Regions from separate parts of the Streptomyces sp. NPDC048565 genome, predicted to be linked through region 1. Evidence: riboswitches for the same ligand, from Rfam matches in the RefSeq annotation. Region 1 holds a riboswitch; each other region holds the start of a gene.
The links. A riboswitch is a leader RNA that binds a small molecule or an ion and turns the genes downstream of it on or off. The one in region 1 is predicted to bind thiamine pyrophosphate.

Region 1 (7,049 bases):
GGTGGAACCGTTGGCACCTGCGGACCGCAGCGCGCGGTAGAAGTCGAGTCCGTAGCCGCCCGGGGTGTCCAGCGAGCGTTCCACCAGCACACCGAGCGGCAGCAGGATGAGGAGCAGCACGCTCAGCAGTACGCCGCCGAGCAGCGCCCGCTGGCCGGCTCCGCGGGGCGGCCGTGCGGTCTGCGCCGGGTCGACGAGCTTCAGGGCCGTCTCCCGTCGCCGTACGGTCCAGGCGTGGACGGCGAGGATCCCGCCGACCGCCGCGAACTGCACCAGCGTCAGCACGGCGGCCGTCGGCAGATCGAGCAGCTGGGCGGTCTGCCGGTAGATCTCCACCTCCAGCGTGGAGTAGGCCGGGCCGCCGAGGATCTGGACGACACCGAAGGAGGTGAAGGTGAAGAGGAAGACCATGAGCCCCGCCGCGGCGACGGCCGGCGCCAGCGCGGGCAGCGTCACTCGCCGCCAGGCGGCGATGCGGCCGGCCCCGAGCATCCGGGCGGCTTCCTCCTGGCGGGGGTCGAGCTGGGACCAGAGGCCGCCGACGGTCCGTACGACGACCGCGTAGTTGAAGAACACATGGGCGAGCAGGATCGCCCACACGCTCGTGTCGAGCCTGACCCCCCAGAGCTCGTCGAGGAACCCGCCGCGTCCCAGCAGCGCCAGGAACGCCGTACCCACGACGACGGTCGGCAGGACGAACGGCACGGTCACGACGGCCCGCAGCAGCTGTTTGCCGGGGAATTCGAAGCGGGCGAACACATAGGCGCCGGGCAGTGCGATCAACAGGGTGAGCGCGGTCGAGGCGAGGGCCTGCCAGGTGGTGAACCAGAGGACGCCGAGGATGTCGGACCGGCCCAGCACCGCGCCGATCCGGCCGAACTGCCAGTCTCCGTCGGCCTTCAGCCCCCGGCCGATGATCGAGACGACCGGGTAGGCGAAGAACAGGCCGAAGAACGCGACGGGCACGGCCATGAGGCCGAGCCGCACCGCGTTCCCGCGTGCGTTCCCGCGCCCCGCGTTTCCCCGGCGAGCGGGCCGCGCGGCTACTTCACGACGAGCGAGGACCACGACTGGACCCACTGCTCACGGTTCTTGGCGATCTTCTCGGGGGCCACGGTCGCCGGCTTGTCGATGGTCGCTCCGTACTCCGTGAAGAGCTTCGGCAGCTTCGCGTCCTTCACCACCGGGTTCACGAACATGTTCAGCGGCATGTCCTCCTGGAAACGCTTGCTGATCAGGAAGTCCAGCAGCGCCTTTCCACCCGCCTCGTTCTTCGCGCCGTCCAGCAGGCCGGCGAACTCGATCTGGCGGAAGCAGGTGCCGGTGGCGACGCCGGTCGGGGCCTCGGTCGGCTTCGGATCGGCGTACTCCACCTCGACGGGCGGGCTGGAGGCGTAGGAGACGACGAGCGGCCGGTCGGCCTTGGCCTTCCTGCCGCCCGCGGAACCGGAGAACTCCTCGTTGTAGGCCTGCTCCCAGCCGTCGACGACCTTGACGCCGTTGCTCTTCAGCTTCTTCCAGTAGTCCTGGTAGCCGCTCTCGCCCTGGGTGGCGACCGTGCCGAGGAGGAAGGCGAGTCCGGGCGACGACGTCGCGGCGTTCTCGGTGACCAGGAGGTTCTTGTACGCGGGCTTCAGCAGGTCGTCGAAGGTCTTCGGCGGGTCGAGCTTCTTGTCGTCGAAGTACTTCTTGTCGTAGTTGACGCAGATGTCGCCGGTGTCGACGGGCGTGACCCGGTGCTTGTCCGCGTCGAGCCGGGTGTCGGCGTCGACCCGGTCAAGACCCTTCGCCTCGTACGGCGTGAACAGGTCGTTGTCCAGGGCGCGGGAGAGCAGGGTGTTGTCGGCGCCGAAGAACACATCGCCGCGCGGGGATCCCTTGGTCAGGATCTCCTGGTTGAGCGCCGCTCCGGCGTCCCCGCTCTTGAGCACCTTGACCGTGTAACCGGTCTCCTTCGTGAACGCCTTCAGGACGGCGTCCGAGGCGTTGAACGAGTCATGGCTGACAAGCGTGACAGTCTTGGAGCCGGCCCCCGTGTTGCCGGAAGCCTTGTCGTCGGAGCCGCCGCAGCCCGCGAGTGTGCTGACGCCGAGAGCGGCGGCGAGCGCCGTCGCCGCGTACTTCGTCGTGGTGTTCATGATGATTTCCTCCTGGAGGTGACCAGGAAGAGACGCGGCCCCGCCCGCTCGGTGAGCGGGCAGGGCGCAACAGCTTGAGTAAGGTCCGAACTTCCTACCCGGAATGACCCGGGCGAGGTTCAGAGGGTCTGCGGCCGACCTGTACTCGGTGCCGCACTCTCAGCGCTGTGGCGCTCCCCTGTCGGAATATGAAGTTGATTTCCGGGCCAGGCTACACCGGCCGGATCACGCCGGACCGGCCGGATCACGTACGCCCGGACCGCCTCAGCGCTCGGACGCCGCCAGCTGCCCGCAGGCCCCGTCGATCTCCTGGCCGCGGGTGTCCCGGACGGTGACCGGCACACCATGGGCGGCGATGGCCTCCACGAACGCCTTCTCGTCCTCGGGCCGCGAAGCGGTCCACTTGGAGCCGGGGGTCGGGTTCAGCGGGATGAGGTTGACGTGTACCCGCTTGCCCTTGAGCAGCCGGCCGAGCCGGTCGCCCCGCCAGGCCTGGTCGTTGATGTCGCGGATCAGCGCGTACTCGATGGAGATACGGCGACCGGACTTCTCCGAGTACTCCCACGCGGCGTCCAGGACCTCGCGGACCTTCCAGCGGGTGTTCACGGGAACGAGGGTGTCGCGCAGCTCGTCGTCCGGGGCGTGCAGCGAGACCGCGAGACGGCACTTGAAGCCCTCGTCGGCGAAGCGCAGCATCGCCGGCACCAGACCCACCGTGGACACCGTGATCCCGCGCTGCGAGAGCCCCAGGCCGTCCGGCTCGGGGTCCGTCAGCCGGCGGATGGCCCCGACCACGCGCTTGTAGTTGGCCAGCGGCTCGCCCATGCCCATGAAGACGATGTTGGACAGCCGCGCGGGCCCGCCAGGCACCTCACCGTCGCGCAGGGCACGCATGCCGTCCACGATCTGGTGCACGATCTCGGCGGTCGACAGGTTGCGGTCGAGTCCCGCCTGCCCGGTCGCGCAGAACGGGCAGTTCATCCCGCAGCCCGCCTGGGACGAGATGCACATGGTCACCCGGTCCGGATACCGCATGAGGACGGACTCGACGAGCGTGCCGTCGTGCAGCTTCCACAGCGTCTTACGGGTGGTGTCGTCGTCGCAGCTGATGTGGCGCATCACCGACATCAGGTCGGGGAACATCGCCTCGGCGAGCTTGTCCCGCGACGCGGCCGGAATGTTGGTCCACTCCGCCGGGTCGTGGGCGTACCGCGTGAAGTAGTGCTGTGACAGCTGCTTGGCACGGAAGGGCTTCTCGCCGGTCGCGGCGACTGCTTCCTTGCGCTCGTCGGGTGTGAGGTCGGCGAGGTGCCGCGGCGGCCGCTTGGCTCCACGGGGCGCGACAAACTGGAGTTCTCCGGGCTTAGGCATGGTTCTTCCAGTGTCGCAGACGTACGAGCAAGCCCGACCGGGCACCTCAGCGGCTACCCCGCGGGCGTGATCAGCCGGATCCGACGAACAGCACGAGCAGCAGCCATACGACCGGGGCGCTCGGCAGGAGCGAGTCGAGCCGGTCCATGATGCCGCCGTGGCCGGGCAGCAGCGTGCCCATGTCCTTGATCCCGAGGTCCCGCTTGATCATGGACTCGCCGAGGTCCCCCAGCGTGGCGCTGGCGGCGACGGCGAGGCCCATCAGCAGACCCTGCCACCAGCTCCCGTCGTCGATCAGGAACTCCATGCACAGGGCGCCGGCGACCATCGCGAAGGCGACCGCGCCGATCAGGCCCTCGCGGGTCTTCCCGGGGCTGATGCGGGGTGCCAGCTTGTGCGTCCCGAAGCGCCAGCCGACGGCGTAGGCGCCTGTGTCGCTGACCACGGTCAGCAGGAGGAAGGTCAGCACACGCCAGGCACCGTCGTCGGCGGTGAGCATCATCGCGACGAACGTGGCCAGGAACGGGACGTAGAACACGGCGAAGACACCCGCCGTGACGTCCTTGAGGTAGCCCTCCGGGGGCTCCGTCATCCGCCAGACGAGCACCGCGAGGGCCGTCAGCGCCATGGCGACCCAGGCCCCCTCGGCCTCCCGCACATAGCCGGCGACCACCATCGCGGCACCACCGACGGCGAGGGGCACCAGCGGGGCGTTGATGCCCTTGCGCTCCTTGAGCCGGGAGGTGAGCTCCCACAGACCGACCACCACCGCCAGCACGATCACACCGACGAAGACGGCCTTGACGATGAAGAGGGAGCCGACGACGAGAGCGCCGAGGCCGACACCGACCCCTATGGCGGCGCGCAGGTCACGCCCGGCGCGCTTCTTGGGCGGCGGTGTGGACGGCAGCGGGGTGGACATGGGCTCCTGCGGCTTCTCGTCACGGAACAGGGGGCCGCTGACGCGCGCGGCGTCCCCCCTCCGGTCGTCGCGGTCGTCAGCGTCTCTACCTGCGTCGGGAGCGTCCGGCACGATGGGCATGGGCCGAGTCTGCTGGGCGCCGTGCACATCGTATGCAGGACCCGCCGGAGCGCGCCCCATCTCGGGTGCGCCCCCGTAGCCGGTTCCCTGCGGGGCGCCCCAGGAAGAGTCGTTCATCAGACTTCGAGCAGCTCGGCTTCCTTGTGCTTGAGCAGCTCGTCCACCTGCGCGACGTACTTCGCGGTGGTGTCGTCGAGCTCCTTCTCCGCACGGCGGACCTCGTCCTCGCCGGACTCCTTGTCCTTGACGAGCTTGTCGAGCGACTCCTTGGCCTTGCGGCGGATGGAGCGGATCGAGATCTTGGAGTCCTCGGCCTTGGCCTTGGCGACCTTGATGTACTCCTTGCGACGGTCCTGCGTGAGCTCCGGGAACGTCACACGGATGATGTTGCCGTCGTTGCTCGGGTTGACGCCGAGGTCGGAGTCACGGATCGCCTGCTCGATGTTGCGCAGCGCGGTCTTGTCGAACGGGGTCACCACCGCCATGCGCGGCTCGGGAACCGAGAACGAGGCGAGCTGGTTGATCGGGGTCAGCGCGCCGTAGTAGTCGGCGACGATCTTGTTGAACATCGCCGGGTGCGCACGGCCGGTACGGATCGCGGCGAAGTCCTCTTTCGCGACCACGACGGCCTTCTCCATCTTCTCCTCGGCCTCGAGGAGGATTTCTTCGATCACCACGTGCTCCTGTGCGTCTTGAGCGGACCCGGAATCGTCGGGTCCTGCGGATCCTGCGTCGCGTCCTCACCTGCACGGTGTCCGACCGGCAGGCCGTTGTCCATCTTCTGGGCCGTCAGGCCCGGGTGCTCCGGTCACTCACCAGTGTGCCGATCTTCTCACCCTTGACCGCGCGGGCGATATTGCCCTCCAGGGTCAGTTCGAAGACGAGGATGGGGAGCTGGTTGTCACGGCAGAGCGTGATGGCGGTGGCGTCGGCGACCTTGAGGTCCCTGGCGATCACCTCGCCGTACTCCAGGGCGTCGAACTTCACCGCGTCGGGGTTGGCCTTCGGGTCGGAGTCGTAGACCCCGTCCACTCCGTTCTTCCCCATCAGCAGCGCCTCGGCGTCGATCTCCAGGGCGCGCTGGGCCGCGGTCGTGTCGGTGGAGAAGTACGGCATCCCCATGCCGGCACCGAAGATCACGACGCGCCCCTTCTCCAGGTGCCGCACGGCACGGAGCGGGATGTACGGCTCCGCGACCTGGCCCATGGTGATGGCTGTCTGGACGCGTGAGTCGATGCCTTCCTTCTCCAGGAAGTCCTGCAGCGCCAGGCAGTTCATGACGGTGCCGAGCATGCCCATGTAGTCGGACCGCGCCCGGTCCATGCCGCGCTGCTGGAGCTCGGCGCCACGGAAGAAGTTACCGCCGCCGATGACGATCGCGATCTCCGCTCCGTCGCGTACGACCGCGGCGATCTCGCGCGCGATGGCGTGCACGACATCGGGGTCGACTCCGAGGCCTCCGCCACCGGCGAAGGCCTCGCCGGAAAGCTTCAGCATGAAACGGCCGGAAATCGTACCGTCGTCGCGCTTGTGGTCACCCTGTGTGGCGTCCGCGCCCTTGTTCATGGAGATTCTCCTCGTGCACATACGAAGAAGGCCATTGCCGGTGGGTCTGCTGTCCCTCAGCGGCAATGGCCTCCTCGTCAGATCTGCGGTCGTCCGGCTGAGTGCGGCCGTCGACTGCACCAGACCCTATCGGGGTCCACCGTTGTTCGCGGACGGACTCAGATGCCGACCTTGATACGCGCGAAGCGCGTCAGGCTGACACCGGCCTCGTCCAGGACCTTCTGGACGGACTTCTTGCTGTCCTTCGCGAAGGCCTGCTCGAGCACGACGATGTCCTTGAAGAAACCGTTGACGCGACCCTCGACGATCTTCGGGAGGGCGGCCTCGGGCTTGCCCTCCTCGCGCGAGGTGGCCTCGGCGACGCGGCGCTCGTTCTCGACCGTCTCGGCCGGGACCTCGTCGCGGTTGAGGTACTTCGGGGCGAAGGCGGCGATGTGCTGCGCGACGTCCTTGGCGACCTCGGCGTTCTCCTTGTCCAGCTGGACGAGGACGCCGACCTGCGGCGGGAGGTCGGGCATGGTGCGGTGCATGTACGCGGCCACGTAACCGCCGGTGAACTGCGCGAAGCGGTCCAGGACGATCTTCTCGCCGAGGTTGGCGTTGGCCTCGTCCACGTACGCCTGGACGGTCTTGCCGGACTCGATCTCCGAGGCGAGGAGCGCCTCCAGGTCGGCCGGGGAGGTCGCGGCGACGTGCGCGGCGAGCGTGTTGGCGACGTTCTGGAACTTCTCGCCCTTGGCGACGAAGTCCGTCTCGCACTTCAGCTCGACCAGGACGCCGGACGTCTTGTCGTCGGAGATGAGGGAGACGACGGCACCGTTCTCGGCGGAACGGCCCTCGCGCTTGGCGACGCCCTTCTGGCCCTTGATACGGAGCGCCTCGACGGCGCCGTCGACGTTGCCGTCGGCCTCGTCGAGCGCCTTCTTGCAGTC
Region 2 (7,049 bases), on a different contig from region 1:
ATGTAGAGGACCGTCCAGCCCACGCCCGCCCCCTCCTACGGCCACCGCCCCGGTTGGTGGCGGGTACGGCCGGTCACGACTGCTTGTGCAGTCCGAGATTCTCGTAGATCTCGAGTGTCGCCGTCGAGTTGTTGAGCGTGATGAAGTGCAGCCCCGGGACACCCTCGGAGAGCAGTTTCGCGCAGAACTCCGTGGCGAACTCGATGCCAATGGAGCGTACAGCGGCCGGGTCGTCCTTCGCGGCGAGGATGCGTTCTTTCAGCGAGGAAGGCAGGGACGCGTTGCTGAGCTGTGCGAATCTTTCCAGCTGTTTGACGCTGGTGAGCGGCATCACCTCGGGAATGACCGGGGTGTCGCAACCCGCAGCGACCACACGGTCACGCATCTGCAGATAACTTTCCGGGTGGAAGAACATCTGGGTGATCGCATAGTCGGCACCGGCGCGGCACTTGTCCACGAAATGCCCGATGTCGGAGTCCCAGCCGGTGGACCGCGGATGCATTTCGGGAAAAGCCGCGACGCCGACGCAGAAATCACCGGCTTCCTTGATCAGCCGGACCAGGTCCGCCGCGTACCGCACGCCCTGCGGGTGTTCGATCCACTCGCCCATCGGGTCGCCGGGCGGGTCACCGCGCACCGCGAGGATGTTGCGGATGCCGGCGTCCGCGTACTGCCCGACCATGTTGCGCAGCTCGGCCACGGAGTGGTCGACGGCGGTGAGGTGCGCGACCGGGGTCAGCGTGGAGTCGGCGGCGATCTGCTGGGTCGCCCGGACCGTCCCGGCGCGGGTCGAGCCGCCTGCCCCGTAGGTCACGGAGACAAAACTCGGCCCCACCGCCTCGACCCGGCGCAGGGCGTTCCAGAGATTCCGCTCGCCCTTCTCGGTCTTGGGCGCCCAGAACTCGAACGAGAACGACGTCTCGCCGGACGCGAGCAGCTCACGCACGGTCCGTGCGTGATCTGTCCTGGTGGAAGGTGTACCTAGGGCCATACTGGGAGGTTAACCAGGGCCCGGCGGTACCCCAACCACAGGGACCGAATTGACCGGAATGCGATGGGTCGTGTCCACCCCTCGGACACCTCTGCGATGCCCCGGGTCAGGCGGCGCGCGCCCGGATGCGCCGCGCGAGCGAGGCGGCCGCCTCGGCCGGATCCTGCGCCTCGGTGATCGCCCGCACGACGACGACGCGACGTGCCCCGGCGTCCAGCACCTCGTCGAGATTCCCGGCGTCGATCCCGCCGATGGCGAACCAGGGCCGGGTCGTGCCGAGCGAGGCGGCGTAGCGCACGAGGCCGAGGCCCGGGGCGTGCCTGCCGGGCTTGGTGGGGGTCGGCCAGCAGGGGCCCGTGCAGAAGTAGTCGACGCCCTGCTGGGCCACGGCCGCGTCGACCTCGGCCTCGGCGTGGGTCGAGCGGCCGATCACCACGTCCTCGCCGATGACGGCGCGGGCCGCGGGCACCGGCAGATCGCCCTGCCCGAGGTGCAGCACGTCGGAGCCGATGGCATGGGCCACATCGGCGCGGTCGTTCACGGCGAGGAGCGCTCCGTGGCGCTTGCAGGCGTCGGCGAACACCGCGAGGTGTTCGAGCTCATCGGCCGCCTCCATGCCCTTGTCCCGCAGCTGCACGATGTCCACACCGCCGGACAGCACGGCGTCGAGGAACTCCGGGAGGTCCCCCTGCCGCTCGCGGGCGTCGGTGCACAGATAGAGCCGGGCGTCGGAGAGCCGGTCACGGAGCGTGGACATGATGAAATCCCCCGTCGGTGCGTCGTTGGATCGTTCGGTGCGTCGTTGGATCGGTTGGATCACTGGTACGGCGACGAGTCGACGAATCGCCCGTACGCGAATCGCCCGTACGTCGACGGATGGCCGTCCCGGAAGCCCCGTGACAGCGGGGTGCGGGCCGTGTGTGTCACGGCCCGCACCCCGTCTCACGGTTGTCCGGTCAGACGGCGAGCGCCTGGGCCCGGCGCTTCACCTCCGTACCGCGATTCTCACTCAGGGCCTGCGCGGGGGTGCCGGGCAGGCTCGGGTCGGGGGTGAAGAGCCAGTCCAGCATCTCTTCGTCGTTGTAGCCGTCGTCCCTCAGGAGCGTCAGGGTCCCTGCGAGACCCTTGACCACCTTGTCGCCGTCGATGAAGGCGGCAGGCACCTGGAGCGTCCGGTTCTCACCACGTCGCACGGCGATCAGCTGGCCTTCCTTGACCAGCTGCCGTACACGCGTCACCTCGACATCGAGCATTTCCGCGATGTCGGGAAGGTGGAGCCAGGCGGGGACGAGAGCATCGATCTTTGCGTCAATCTCGGTCACAGGGACAAGCGTGCCATCCCGGACCGACAGTCGGTAGCCAGGCCGGGCGTACGAGGCCGTGTCCAAGGGCCCCTCAGGCGTCCTTCACCGTGGATTTCAGCGGTACGGAGGAGTCCGCGGCCCTCGCCGGATCGATCCGCGCCCCCGCTTCGACGAGCTTGCGCCCCTGTGCCAGGTCACGGGGCCTGCTGACGGCCAGTACGGCGACGAGCGCCCCTTGCCGCAGCCAGAGCGCCGTCCAGGACGGCTCGGCCGGGTCGCCCCGCCACAGCAGCGTGTCGGCTCCGGCGTGATGGCCGGCGTACTGCACGAAGCGGCCGAACTGCTCGGACCAGAAGTAGGGCACCGGGTCGTACGTGCCCGCCTCACCGCCCGCGAGGGCCGCGGCGACCGCCCTGGGCCCCTGGAGGGCGTTGTCCCAGTGATGGACCAGCAGCCGCTCCCCGTAGCGGGCGGACGGGAAGGAGGCGCAGTCGCCCACCGCGTGGACATCCGGCAGCGAGGTGCGCAGCGAGCCGTCCGCGATGACCGAGCCGTCCGGGCCGAGCTCGATGCCCGAGCCCGCGAGCCACCCCGTGGCGGGCCGGGCGCCGATGCCGACGACCACCGCCCCTGCGGGGATCACCCGGCCGTCCGCCAGGTGGACGGCGCCCTGTCCGACGCGGGCGACCCGGGCACCGGTGAGGAGACCGGCTCCGCTCTCGGCGTACCAGCGGGCCATCGGAGCGGCGACCTCGGCGGGCAGCGTGCCCGCGAGGGGGCGGTCCGCGGCCTCCACGACGGTGACCGCGCAGCCGGCGGCGCGGGCCGCCGTGGCGAACTCGGCGCCGATCCAGCCCGCTCCGACGACGACCATGTCGTGCTGCTGTTCGAGGACGGGCCGCAGCCGCGCGGCGTCGTCGAGGGTGCGCAGCAGATGGACACCGGGCACGCCGTCGGAACCGGGCAGTGCGACGGGTTCAGCTCCGGTGGCGATGACCAGCGCGTCGTAGGCGACGGGCCCTTCCAGGGTGTCCACCTCGTGCTCACCGGCGCGCAGGCCCGTCACATGGAGCCCCAGGCGCAGGGTGATGTCCAGTGCCTCGAAGTCGATGTCGAAGGCGGAGTGCTCCGCCTTGCCGAGCAGGACCGCCTTGGAGAGCGGCGGCCTGTCGTACGGCTGGTGCGGTTCGGCACCGAGCACGGTGACCTGGCCCGTGAAGCCCTGTTCACGCAGGGCCACGGCCGTCTGCACACCGGCCATGCCGGCGCCCACGATCACGACTGCGCGCGCCGGCTGTCCCGGCGCCGGTTCCGGTGTCTGCTCGCTCACCCGTCCACCCTAATGACCGGGTTCCCGGGCCCGTATCCGGCTGTCGGGGGCGGGGTCTAGGCTGGCCACCGTAAGAGACTCGCGGGAGTCCGGACGCACCGGGCTGAGAGGGAGGCTGACCGGCCTCCGACCGTACGAACCTGATCCGGGTCATGCCGGCGAAGGGAGGGGCTGGACGCCCATGCGTATCTCCACGAACAGCTCCGACGTCCTGGTCGTCGGGGGCGGCATCATCGGTCTGGTGACCGCCTGGCGGTCCGCCCAGCAGGGCCTGAGCACCACGCTGGCCGATCCGGACCCGGGCGGCGGCGCCGCCCGGGTCGCGGCGGGGATGCTCGCAGCCGTCACCGAACTCCACTACGGCGAGCAGACGCTGCTCGGCCTCAACGTGGCCTCCGCAGCGCGCTATCCGGCGTTCGTCGCCGAGCTGGAGGAGGCGAGCGGGCAGGAGACCGGCTTCCGTGCCTGCGGCACCCTGTCCGTCGCACTGGACTCCGACGACCGGGCGCATCTGCGGGAGCTGCACGTGCTGCAGCAGCGCTCGGGGCTCGAGTCCGAGTGGCTGAGCGGCCGTGAGTGCCGCCGGCTCGAGCCGATGCTCGCCCCCGGGGTTCGCGGCGGGCTGCGGGTCGACGGCGACCACCAGGTGGACCCCAGGCGGCTGGCTTCGGCCCTGCTGACCGCGTGCGAGCGGGCGGGGGTGGGCTTCCGCCGCGCCTGGGTCCAGCGGCTCTCCGTCACGGACGGCAGGGCGACGGGCGTCGTCCTGGCGGACGGTGCGCGGCTCGCCGCAGGCCAGGTGGTACTCGCGGGCGGCAGCCTCAGCGGCCGGCTCGAAGGGCTGCCCGAATCGGTCGTGCCGCCCGTACGTCCGGTCAAGGGGCAGGTGCTGCGGCTGACCGTGCCGCCCGCGTACGCCCCCTTCCTGAGCAGGACGGTGCGGGCCGTCGTACGCGGCAGCCATGTCTATCTGGTCCCGCGTGCCAACGGCGAGCTGGTGGTCGGTGCGACCACCGAGGAGCTGGGCTGGGACACCACGGTCACCGCCGGCGGGGTGTACGAGCTACTGCGGGACGCCCATGAGCTGGTGCCCGGCATCACCGAGCTGCCGCTGACCGAGACCCGGGCCGGTCTGCGCCCCGCCTCGCCCGACAACGCGCCGCTGCTGGGCCCCACCGCCCTGCCCGGCCTGCATCTCGCCACCGGGCACCACCGCAACGGGGTGCTGCTGACCCCCGTCACGGGCGATGTGATGGCCCAGGTGCTGACCACGGGCGAGCTGCCCGAGCTCGGCCGCCCCTTCTCGCCGCGCCGCTTCACGGCGGCTGCCCGGCCCCGTTCCCCCGAAGACACCGCCCCCGCGTCGCAGGAGCAGCCCGTATGACACAGCCCGTGCCCGCCGCCGGTCCCGCCGCCGTCCCCGGCCCCGCCTCCGCCGCCGCCTCCGTCTCCGTCTCCGTCTCCGTCTCCGTCAACGGAGAACACCGCACCGTCCCCGTAGGCACCGCGCTGGACACCTTGATCGCGGCGCTGACCACCGCGCCTGCCGGGGTCGCCGCCGCGGTCAACGAGGCCGTCGTCCCGCGCGGCCAGTGGTCCGCCACCACGCTCGCCGACGGCGACCGCGTCGAGGTCCTCACCGCCGTCCAGGGAGGCTGACCATGTCCGACGATCTCTTCACCCTGGGGCCCACCGCGTTCTCGTCGCGGCTGATCATGGGGACGGGCGGCGCGCCCAGCCTCGATGTGCTGGAACGCTCCCTGATCGCCTCGGGCACCGAGCTGACCACCGTGGCGATGCGCCGGCTCGACCCGACCGTGCAGGGCTCCGTGCTCTCCGTCCTGGAACGCCTCTCCATCCAGATCCTGCCGAACACGGCGGGCTGTTTCACGGCGGGCGAGGCCGTGCTCACCGCCCGGCTGGCCAGGGAGGCGCTGGGCACCGACTGGATCAAGCTGGAGGTCGTGGCCGACGAGCGGACCCTGCTGCCCGACACCGTCGAGCTGCTGGACGCCGCCGAGATCCTGGTCGACGACGGCTTCACGGTCCTGCCGTACACCAATGACGACCCGGTCCTGGCCCGCAAGCTCCAGGACGTGGGGTGCGCGGCGATCATGCCGCTGGGCTCTCCCATCGGTTCCGGGCTCGGCATCCGCAATCCGCACAACTTCCAGCTGATCGTCGAGCAGGCCGGGGTCCCGGTGATCCTGGACGCCGGAGCGGGCACCGCATCGGACGCGGCGCTGGCGATGGAGCTGGGCTGCGCCGCTGTGATGCTCGCCTCGGCGGTGACCCGGGCGCAGGAGCCCGAGCTGATGGCGGCGGCGATGCGGCACGCGGTGGACGGCGGACGCCTGGCGTACCGGGCGGGACGCATCCCGCGCCGTCATTTCGCCGAGGCGTCCTCGCCCGTGGCGGGCCGCGCGGTGCTGGATCCGGAGCGCCCGGCGTTCTGAGGTCCGGGCGCCTGCGGCTCCCTCCCGTCACAACATGCGCATGTCCCTGTCACGGCTCGGCACCGGATCCGTCCGGAACACCTGGCCCATCCCGTGGTGTCCGTGGCAGCTCGTAGACTCGCACTGTGGACACGACCCTCCAGGACCCCCTTGTCGGGCAGCTGCTCGACGGCCGCTACCGCATCGACGCACGCATCGCCGTCGGTGGCATGGCCACGGTCTACCGGGCCATGGACACCCGGCTCGACCGGGTGCTCGCCCTCAAGGTGATGCACCCGGCGCTGGCGACCGACGCGGCGTTCGTCGAGCGCTTCATCCGCGAGGCCAAGTCCGTCGCCCGGCTCGCCCACCCCAATGTGGTGGCCGTCTTCGACCAGGGCGCCCAGGGTGCGTACGTCTACCTGGCGATGGAGTACGTCGCCGGGTGCACCCTGCGCGATGTTCTGCGCGAGCGCGGGGCGCTGCAGCCCCGGGCCGCGCTGGACATCCTCGAACCGGTGCTGGCGGCTCTCGGCGCCGCGCACCGCGCGGGCTTCGTCCACCGCGACATGAAGCCGGAGAACGTCCTGATCGGGGACGACGGCCGGGTGAAGGTCGCCGACTTCGGGCTCGTGCGGGCGGTGGGCACCTCCACGGACACCACCGGCTCGCTGCTCGGCACGGTCTCGTATCTCGCTCCGGAGCAGATCGAGCAGGGCACGGCCGACACCAGGTCCGATGTGTACGCCTGCGGTGTCGTGCTCTACGAGATGCTGACCGGCGGCAAGCCCCACAGCGGGGACACCGCCGCCCAGGTCATCTACCAGCATCTGAACGAGGACGTCCCGGCGCCTTCCCGTGCCGTTCCCGGCCTGGCCACCGGTCTTGACGAGCTGGTCGCCGCCGCGACGGCGCGCACCCCCGACGGCCGTCCGTCCGACGCCGTGGCCCTGCTGGCCCGGTCCCGTGAGATACGGGCGGCGCTCACC
Region 3 (7,049 bases), on a different contig from region 1:
TCCAGGACGTCCACCTCCAGTGGATGGCCCGGCTGGACGCGGTGGTCGAGGAGGACGGGCATCTGCTGATGCACTCCGACGCGACCACCTACCTCGACTACGGCTCCACCATCGAGGACGTCAACGACACGGTGCACGCCATTCTCACGCGCAACGACGCCGACGAGTGCTGGGACCTCTTCCGCAAACTCACCAAGCGGTTCGCCTTCCGTGACGAGGGCGGCACAGAGGCCGTCCGCGAACTGATGTCGACGTACGGCGGGCAGCGCGTCGTCCACGGCCACAGCCCCATTCCGTACCTGCTCGGCGAGGTCGGTTCGGAGGAGGGCGAGGAGGTGCCACGGCCTGTGGTGGACGGTCCGCACGTCTACGCGGACGGGCTCGCCATCGCGATGGACGGCGGCGTGACCATGGCCGGAAAGCTATTGGTCGCCCAACTTCCCCTGCATGACTGACGGTCGCCGGGGAAGACGCATCTCGACCCGACACCGTCAGCCGCTGGGCCTATTTCCGGAAACACCCTGTCACCTCGTGCCGTAGGCGCTCTACCATCGGCGTATCAGTCGCAGGCTCTCCTCCGTTTCCGCCCGATCGCCCGGCCCGCACGGTCGATCAGGCCCTACGGAGCATCGGGGGATGCACATGAATAGCGCTCCGCACCTGCTGGCCGAGGACCGCCCCGAGTACGAGCGGATCCTTGCCGACGCGCTGCGTCATGCTCAGATACGACCGGATCCGGACGAAGTCGGCGACCGTCTCAACACGGAACAGCTGCGGACGATGGCCCTCAACGCCACGCCCCTGATCACCGCGGCGGCCGCCACCGAGTACGACCACTACGTGAAGATCCGCGGCGAGGTGCGCGGGACGGGAGACCTGGACACCCATGGCTCCTTCCTGGAGCCCCCCACGGACGAAGCCGGACCCAGCGGCGCCGGCACCCTCGCGGTGATCGCCGTGCTGGCACCCCTGCTCGCGGCTACGGCCGCGTTGATATTCCTGCTGATCGGCTACCCGCTCAAGGCACTCAGCCCCGCCCCGGCCTTCGCCACGACCATGGTCGCCGCCGGATGGTTCTTCGCCGCGGTCGCCGCCGCCGCCATCCTCGTCGCCGCGGTGGGCCTCCTCGTCACCGCCCTGCGCAACGGCGCCACCGCGCTGCCGGCCGTGGACGAGGAGGAGGAACTTCCGGAGGACGTGGCGCGCGCCCGGGAGGCCTGGCGCCACGCCCTGCTGGAGCGCGGCGTCCTGCCCTTCCTCCGGGACGCGCTGGCCGATCCGACGGCAGGACCCGCATCGCGGACGCCGCACCGTTCGCCCGAACGCATCCCGAAGGTGGGCTACAGCAGGCCGGACTTCTCCGGGCCCGAGGGAGGCCCCTCCGCAGGCCCGCGCCCCACCTTCACCAGTCCCGACTTCACGAGCCCGGACTTCGGCGGCCCTGAGCACCGGCCGGAGTGATCCGGGCCGGCAGGCAGACCAGCGCGCCCAGGACGAAGCCGTACACGGCGACCGGTCCGTGACCGTTGGACTGGTCGATCCACATCGCGAGACCCAGCACGGGCAGCCCGAGGGCGAGCAGCTCCTCCTTCACGACCGCCCCGCTCCAAGGCTCGCTGCGGCCCCCGCTTCGCCGGTACCGCGGCCCTGACCGAACTGAGCCCCGAGGCGCGCCGGCAGGAGCGCGTCGAGGCGCAGCTCGTCACGCTGCGCCACGGCTCCGGTGGCGCGGGCCTCGCAGCGCTCCCGGAGACCGGCCTCTGACGTGTCGCGGCCTACAGCTCCGCGAGATTGCCGGCCAGGTCGTCGAGCCCCAACGAACCCTGGGAGAGCGCCTTCATGTGCCAGGCCTTGAGGTCGAAGGCGGCGCCCTGGCGGCGCTTCGCGGCCTCGCGGCCCTGGAGCCAGACGCGTTCGCCGAGCTTGTAGCCGATGGCCTGTCCCGGCCAGCCGAGGTAGCGGTCGATCTCCGATGCGCGGCGGGCGGCCGGGCTGCCGTTGTAGGCGGCCATGAACTTTGCGGCGAGCGACGCGGTCCAGCGCTCGCCGGGGTGGAAGCCCGAGTCGGCGGGGATGGTGAGTTCGAGGTGCATTCCGATGTCGATGATCACCCGTATCGTTCGCAGCATCTGCCCGTCCAGGAAGCCGAGACGGCGCGCGGGTTCGGAGTAGAAGCCCAGGTCGTCCATGAAGCGCTCGGCATACAGCGCCCAGCCCTCGACGTTGGCGCTGACCATGCCCTCGGTGACCTGGTAGCGGCTGAGCCGGCCGGCGACCGCGGCCCACTGGGCCAGCTGGAGATGATGCCCAGGGACGCCCTCGTGATACCAGATGCTGACGAGCTGCCAGGTCGGGAAGCTCTCCTGGCCGAGGGTGGGCAGGTAGGTGCGTCCCGGACGGCTGAAGTCGAGGCTCGGGCCCTGGTAGTAAGGCCCGGAGGCGCTGCCCGAGGGCGCGATCCGGGACTCGACCTCGCGGATCGGCCCCGAGAGGTCGAAGTGCCTTCCGTCGACGGCGCTGATCGCCTCGTCCATCAGTTGCTGCAACCAGTCGCGGATGGCTTCCTCGCCCTTGACCGCGTGGCCCTGCTCGTCCAGGTGGTGCATGGCGTCGAGGAGCGTGGCGCCGGGCAGGACCCGCTCGGCCTCGACGCGCATCTCGGCGAGCGTCCGGTGGAACTCGTCCCAGGCCCAGGCGTAGGCCTCGTCCAGATCGAGCTCGGCCCCCGTGTTGTGACGTGCGGCGTGCAGATAACGCTCCCGGCCGACGGCGTCCGGGGTGTCCGCCGCCGCGGGGGCGTAGGTGTCGCGCAGCCAGTCACGGAACTCGGAGACCGCGGCGGTGGCCCGGAGCGCTGCGGCGTCGAGCTCGGGGCGCATCCGGTCGGTGCCGCCCGCGACGAAGCCGGCGAACCAGCCCGCACCGCCGCCCCCTTGCTGCCGGCCGGCCTGCTCGGCCTCCCCGGTCCAGTCGGTGAGCTGGCCGATGATCCCGGCGGCCTGCCGGGGCGCGGCGAGCAGACCGCGGGAGATCCCCTCGGCGAGGGTCGCGCGGTATCCGTCCAGCGCGCCGGGGAGGTTGCGCAGCCGCCCGGCGACCGCCGCCCAGTCCTCGTCGGTGTCGGTGGGCATGAGGGTGAAGATCGTCCGTAGCTGATCGACGTGCGCGCCCACGGTGCGCAGCTGCCGGAAGTTCTCGCCGGTGTCGTGCATCGCGAGCTCGGCGGTGAGGCGTTCACGCAGCAGCCGGGCGCAGGCCTGTTCGGCGGGGTCATCCGGTACAGGGGCGACGTCGAGTGCGGCGAGACTGCGGCGGGATACATCGGCGAGCGCCTCGAAGCCGTCCGGTGAGAGGTCCGGCTGCCGGTCGTCGCCCCGGTCGAGGCCCAGCCAGGCGGACGTCATCGGATTGTGCGCGGCCACCTGATCGAGGTGGCTGTCGGCGATGCTGCGCGGTGTGACCGATTCGATTGGCATGGGGACATCCTGACGCGCCGCCGGTCCCGGCGCCGGGCTCTCGGACAACCGGCTGTCCGGAACCCAGGACCGGGCCACAGGCGTGGACGGCGCTGTTCCCGAGGGCTGCTCCGGAGGGGCTTCCGTCCGGAACAGCCCTGAACGGCTCCTGTGCCGGCCGGTGTCAGTCGGCCAGCGGGAGGTACACCCGGTTGCCCCGGGCGGCGAACTCCTGCGACTTCTCCGCCATGCCTGCCAGCGCCTCCGCGTCGAACTCGGTGTCGACGATCGTGGGCCCGCCGCCGTGCTCCCGCCGGATGTCGTGGGAGATCTTCATCGAGCAGAACTTGGGGCCGCACATCGAGCAGAAGTGTGCCGTCTTCGCCGGCTCGGCCGGCAGCGTCTCGTCATGGAACTCCCGCGCGGTGTCGGGGTCGAGCGCCAGGTTGAACTGGTCCTCCCAGCGGAACTCGAACCGCGCGTCCGACAGCGCGTCGTCCCACTCCTGCGCCCCGGGGTGCCCCTTGGCGAGGTCCGCGGCATGGGCGGCGATCTTGTACGTGATGACACCGGTCTTCACGTCGTCGCGGTTGGGCAGTCCCAGGTGCTCCTTGGGCGTGACGTAGCAGAGCATCGCCGTCCCCCACCAGGCGATCATCGCCGCGCCGATGCCCGAGGTGATGTGGTCGTACGCGGGCGCGACGTCCGTGGTGAGCGGCCCCAGGGTGTAGAACGGGGCCTCCTCGCAGATCTCCTGCTGAAGGTCGATGTTCTCCTTGATCTTGTGCATCGGGACATGCCCCGGGCCCTCGATCATCGTCTGCACGCCGAACCGCTTGGCGACGGTGTTGAGTTCACCGAGCGTCCGGAGCTCGGCGAACTGCGCCTCGTCGTTGGCATCGGCGATGGAGCCGGGGCGCAGCCCGTCACCGAGCGAGTACGTCACGTCGTAGGCCGCGAGAATCTCGCAGAGCTCCTCGAAGTGCTCGTACAGGAACGACTCCTGGTGGTGGGCCAGGCACCACGCCGCCATGATGGATCCGCCGCGCGAGACGATTCCGGTCTTGCGGCGGGCCGTCAGCGGGACGTACGGCAGCCGGACACCGGCGTGCACCGTCATGTAGTCGACGCCCTGCTCGGCCTGCTCGACGACGGTGTCCTTGTAGATCTCCCAGGTCAGCTCCTCGGCCCGGCCGTCGACCTTCTCGAGCGCCTGGTAGAGGGGGACCGTACCGATCGGCACGGGGGAGTTGCGCAGGACCCACTCGCGGGTGGTGTGGATGTTGCGGCCGGTGGAGAGGTCCATGACCGTGTCGGCGCCCCACTTGGTGGCCCAGGTCATCTTGTCCACCTCCTCCTCGATGGAGGAGGTGACCGCGGAGTTGCCGATGTTGGCGTTGACCTTCACCAGGAAACGCTTGCCGATGATCATCGGCTCGATCTCCGGGTGGTTGACGTTGGCGGGCAGGACGGCCCGGCCCGCCGCGATCTCCTCGCGCACGACCTCGGGTTCGACGTTCTCCCGGATCGCCACGTACTCCATCTCCGGGGTGATCTCCCCCCGGCGGGCGTACGCGAGCTGGGTGACGGGACCGCCGTCGCGGCTGCGGCGTGGCTGCCGCGGGCGCCCGGGGAAGACCGCGTCGAGATTGCGCAGGCCGCCCCTCGGGGAGGTGTGCTTGAGCCCGTCGTCCTCGGGGCGCACGGGACGGCCCGCGTACTCCGCGGTGTCCCCGCGGGCGGTGATCCAGTGCTCCCGCAGCGGGGCGAGCCCCCGGCGCACGTCGGTGCCGGTGGTGGGGTCGGTGTACGGCCCGGACGTGTCGTACAGGGTCACGTCCTTGCCGTTGGTGAGGTGCACCTGGCGGACCGGCACCCGGAGATCCGGGCGTGAGCCCTGGATGTATCCCTTGTGCCAGCCGATGGACTTCCCGGCCTCGTCGTTCTGCGCGTTCCGCTTCGAGGCAGGCGTGCGTGCGTCCGCTGTGGTCATGAGACCTACTCCCTACGCCGGCATTACCCGGTAACAGGTTCGGCGGTCGGCGCAGCGTGTCCCGTATGAATATACGGAGGTCAGCGCCCTCTCAGCCCGGTGCTCCGAGCTCCCGCGTGTACAAATGCGCCTCCACGCTAACCCCCGTCCTGGCGCGCTGGCCAGAGGGCCTCCCCTGTTCTTGGGATGATCGCCGGGTGACGTCCCCTCCGAGCGCCCCCGAACCCGACGGCCCCGCAGCAGGCAGCACCCAGAGTCATGCGCATGGCCACACCCACAGCCACGGCCCCGCAGCGCCGGTGTCCAAGCACCTTCGCAAGGTCATCGCGGCTGTGCTGATCCCCTTCGCCGCCGCGGTCGTCGTCGGCCTCGTAGCCTTCTGGCCCGGTGGTGCACCCGCCCATGAACGCACGGGTGTCGGCTTCGACCGGCAGACACAGGACGGGCGGGTCACGAAGGTCGTGTCGGTCAACTGCGCGGACGTCAACGCCGCGCAGGTGCCGGCGACCGGCGACACCTCCACTGCGGCCGGACAGGAAGCGGTCAACGAGCAGACCGGGAAGTGCAAGAAGGCCACGGTCGAGGTGACCAGCGGTAAGGACAAGGGCCGTACGTTCGTCGAGGTCGTCCAGCCCGACGCCCCGCGGCAACTGCGCGAGGGCCAGGGGGTGGTCGTGGCGTACGCCCCCGACGCGCCCCGGGACCTGCAGTATTCGGTGACCGACGTGGACCGCGCGTTCCCGATGGCGCTGCTCGCCGGGATCTTCGCCCTCGCGGTGATCGTGGTGGGCAGGCTGCGCGGACTCATGGCACTGATCGCGCTCGCCGTGTCCTTCGCCGTACTGACCCTGTTCATCCTGCCGGCGATTCTGCAGGGGTCCAACCCCCTGGTCGTCGCGGTGATCGGGGCGAGCGCCATCATGCTGATCGCCCTCTACACCTGTCACGGACTGACGGCCCGTACCTCCGTGGCCGTCGTCGGCACGCTCATCTCGCTGCTGCTGATCGGGCTGCTGGGCTCGCTCTTCATCGGCTGGGCCGTCCTGTCCGGGAACACGGACGACAACACCGGTCTGATCCATGGGCTCTACCCGGACATCGACATGAGCGGTCTGCTGCTCGCCGGCGTGATCATCGGCTCGCTCGGTGTGCTCGACGATGTGACCGTGACCCAGACGTCGGCGGTCTGGGAGCTGCACCAGGCCGATCCGACCATGGGCGCGCGCCGCCTCTACCGGGCGGGTATCCGGATCGGGCGCGACCACATCGCCTCGGTCGTCAACACACTCGTGCTCGCCTACGCCGGCGCGGCTCTTCCGCTGCTGCTGCTGTTCTCGATCGCGCAGAGCAGTGTGGGCACCGTGGCCAACAGCGAGCTGGTCGCCGAGGAGATCGTCCGCACGCTGGTCGGATCGATCGGGCTGGTCGCCTCCGTACCGGTCACGACGGCACTCGCGGCTCTGGTGGTCTCCGCGGACCGCACGGGGCTCGGCGCGGGAGCCGAAGCTCCTGCACCCGCGCGGACCGGGAGGGGACGGCGCCGCAAGGCGTGAGCCGGACCTTCCTGTTCAGCCGGCGTTCTGCTCCTTGGCGAGGATACG

Region 2: linked by a shared signal. The riboswitch ahead of thiO (glycine oxidase ThiO) and the one ahead of AB0C75_RS16760 (thiamine ABC transporter substrate-binding protein) in region 1 are both predicted to bind thiamine pyrophosphate.
Region 3: linked by a shared signal. The riboswitch ahead of thiC (phosphomethylpyrimidine synthase ThiC) and the one ahead of AB0C75_RS16760 (thiamine ABC transporter substrate-binding protein) in region 1 are both predicted to bind thiamine pyrophosphate.

Annotation. Positions count from the first base shown of each region.
Region 1 is NZ_JBEZIH010000012.1:87,465-94,513, reverse strand. Features, by position in the region: gene AB0C75_RS16765 (iron ABC transporter permease) at 1-972, opposite strand, end outside; gene AB0C75_RS16760 (thiamine ABC transporter substrate-binding protein) at 1,044-2,138, opposite strand; TPP riboswitch at 2,212-2,328, opposite strand; gene rlmN (23S rRNA (adenine(2503)-C(2))-methyltransferase RlmN) at 2,403-3,509, opposite strand; gene AB0C75_RS16750 (phosphatidate cytidylyltransferase) at 3,580-4,668, opposite strand; gene frr (ribosome recycling factor) at 4,668-5,225, opposite strand; gene pyrH (UMP kinase) at 5,341-6,117, opposite strand; gene tsf (translation elongation factor Ts) at 6,276-7,049, opposite strand, start outside.
Region 2 is NZ_JBEZIH010000003.1:63,066-70,114, reverse strand. Features, by position in the region: gene AB0C75_RS04715 (hypothetical protein) at 1-23, opposite strand, end outside; gene metF (methylenetetrahydrofolate reductase [NAD(P)H]) at 74-991, opposite strand; gene thiE (thiamine phosphate synthase) at 1,098-1,748, opposite strand; gene AB0C75_RS04700 (Rv2175c family DNA-binding protein) at 1,948-2,313, opposite strand; gene AB0C75_RS04695 (FAD-dependent oxidoreductase) at 2,387-3,625, opposite strand; TPP riboswitch at 3,697-3,809, shown strand; gene thiO (glycine oxidase ThiO) at 3,807-5,009, shown strand; gene thiS (sulfur carrier protein ThiS) at 5,006-5,284, shown strand; gene AB0C75_RS04680 (thiazole synthase) at 5,287-6,081, shown strand; gene pknB (Stk1 family PASTA domain-containing Ser/Thr kinase) at 6,207-7,049, shown strand, end outside.
Region 3 is NZ_JBEZIH010000002.1:136,109-143,157, reverse strand. Features, by position in the region: gene AB0C75_RS02805 (metallophosphoesterase) at 1-455, shown strand, start outside; gene AB0C75_RS02800 (hypothetical protein) at 637-1,461, shown strand; gene AB0C75_RS02795 (hypothetical protein) at 1,418-1,594, opposite strand; gene AB0C75_RS02790 (DUF885 domain-containing protein) at 1,776-3,476, opposite strand; gene thiC (phosphomethylpyrimidine synthase ThiC) at 3,640-5,448, opposite strand; TPP riboswitch at 5,441-5,574, opposite strand; gene AB0C75_RS02780 (YibE/F family protein) at 5,646-7,001, shown strand; gene AB0C75_RS02775 (SsgA family sporulation/cell division regulator) at 7,017-7,049, opposite strand, start outside.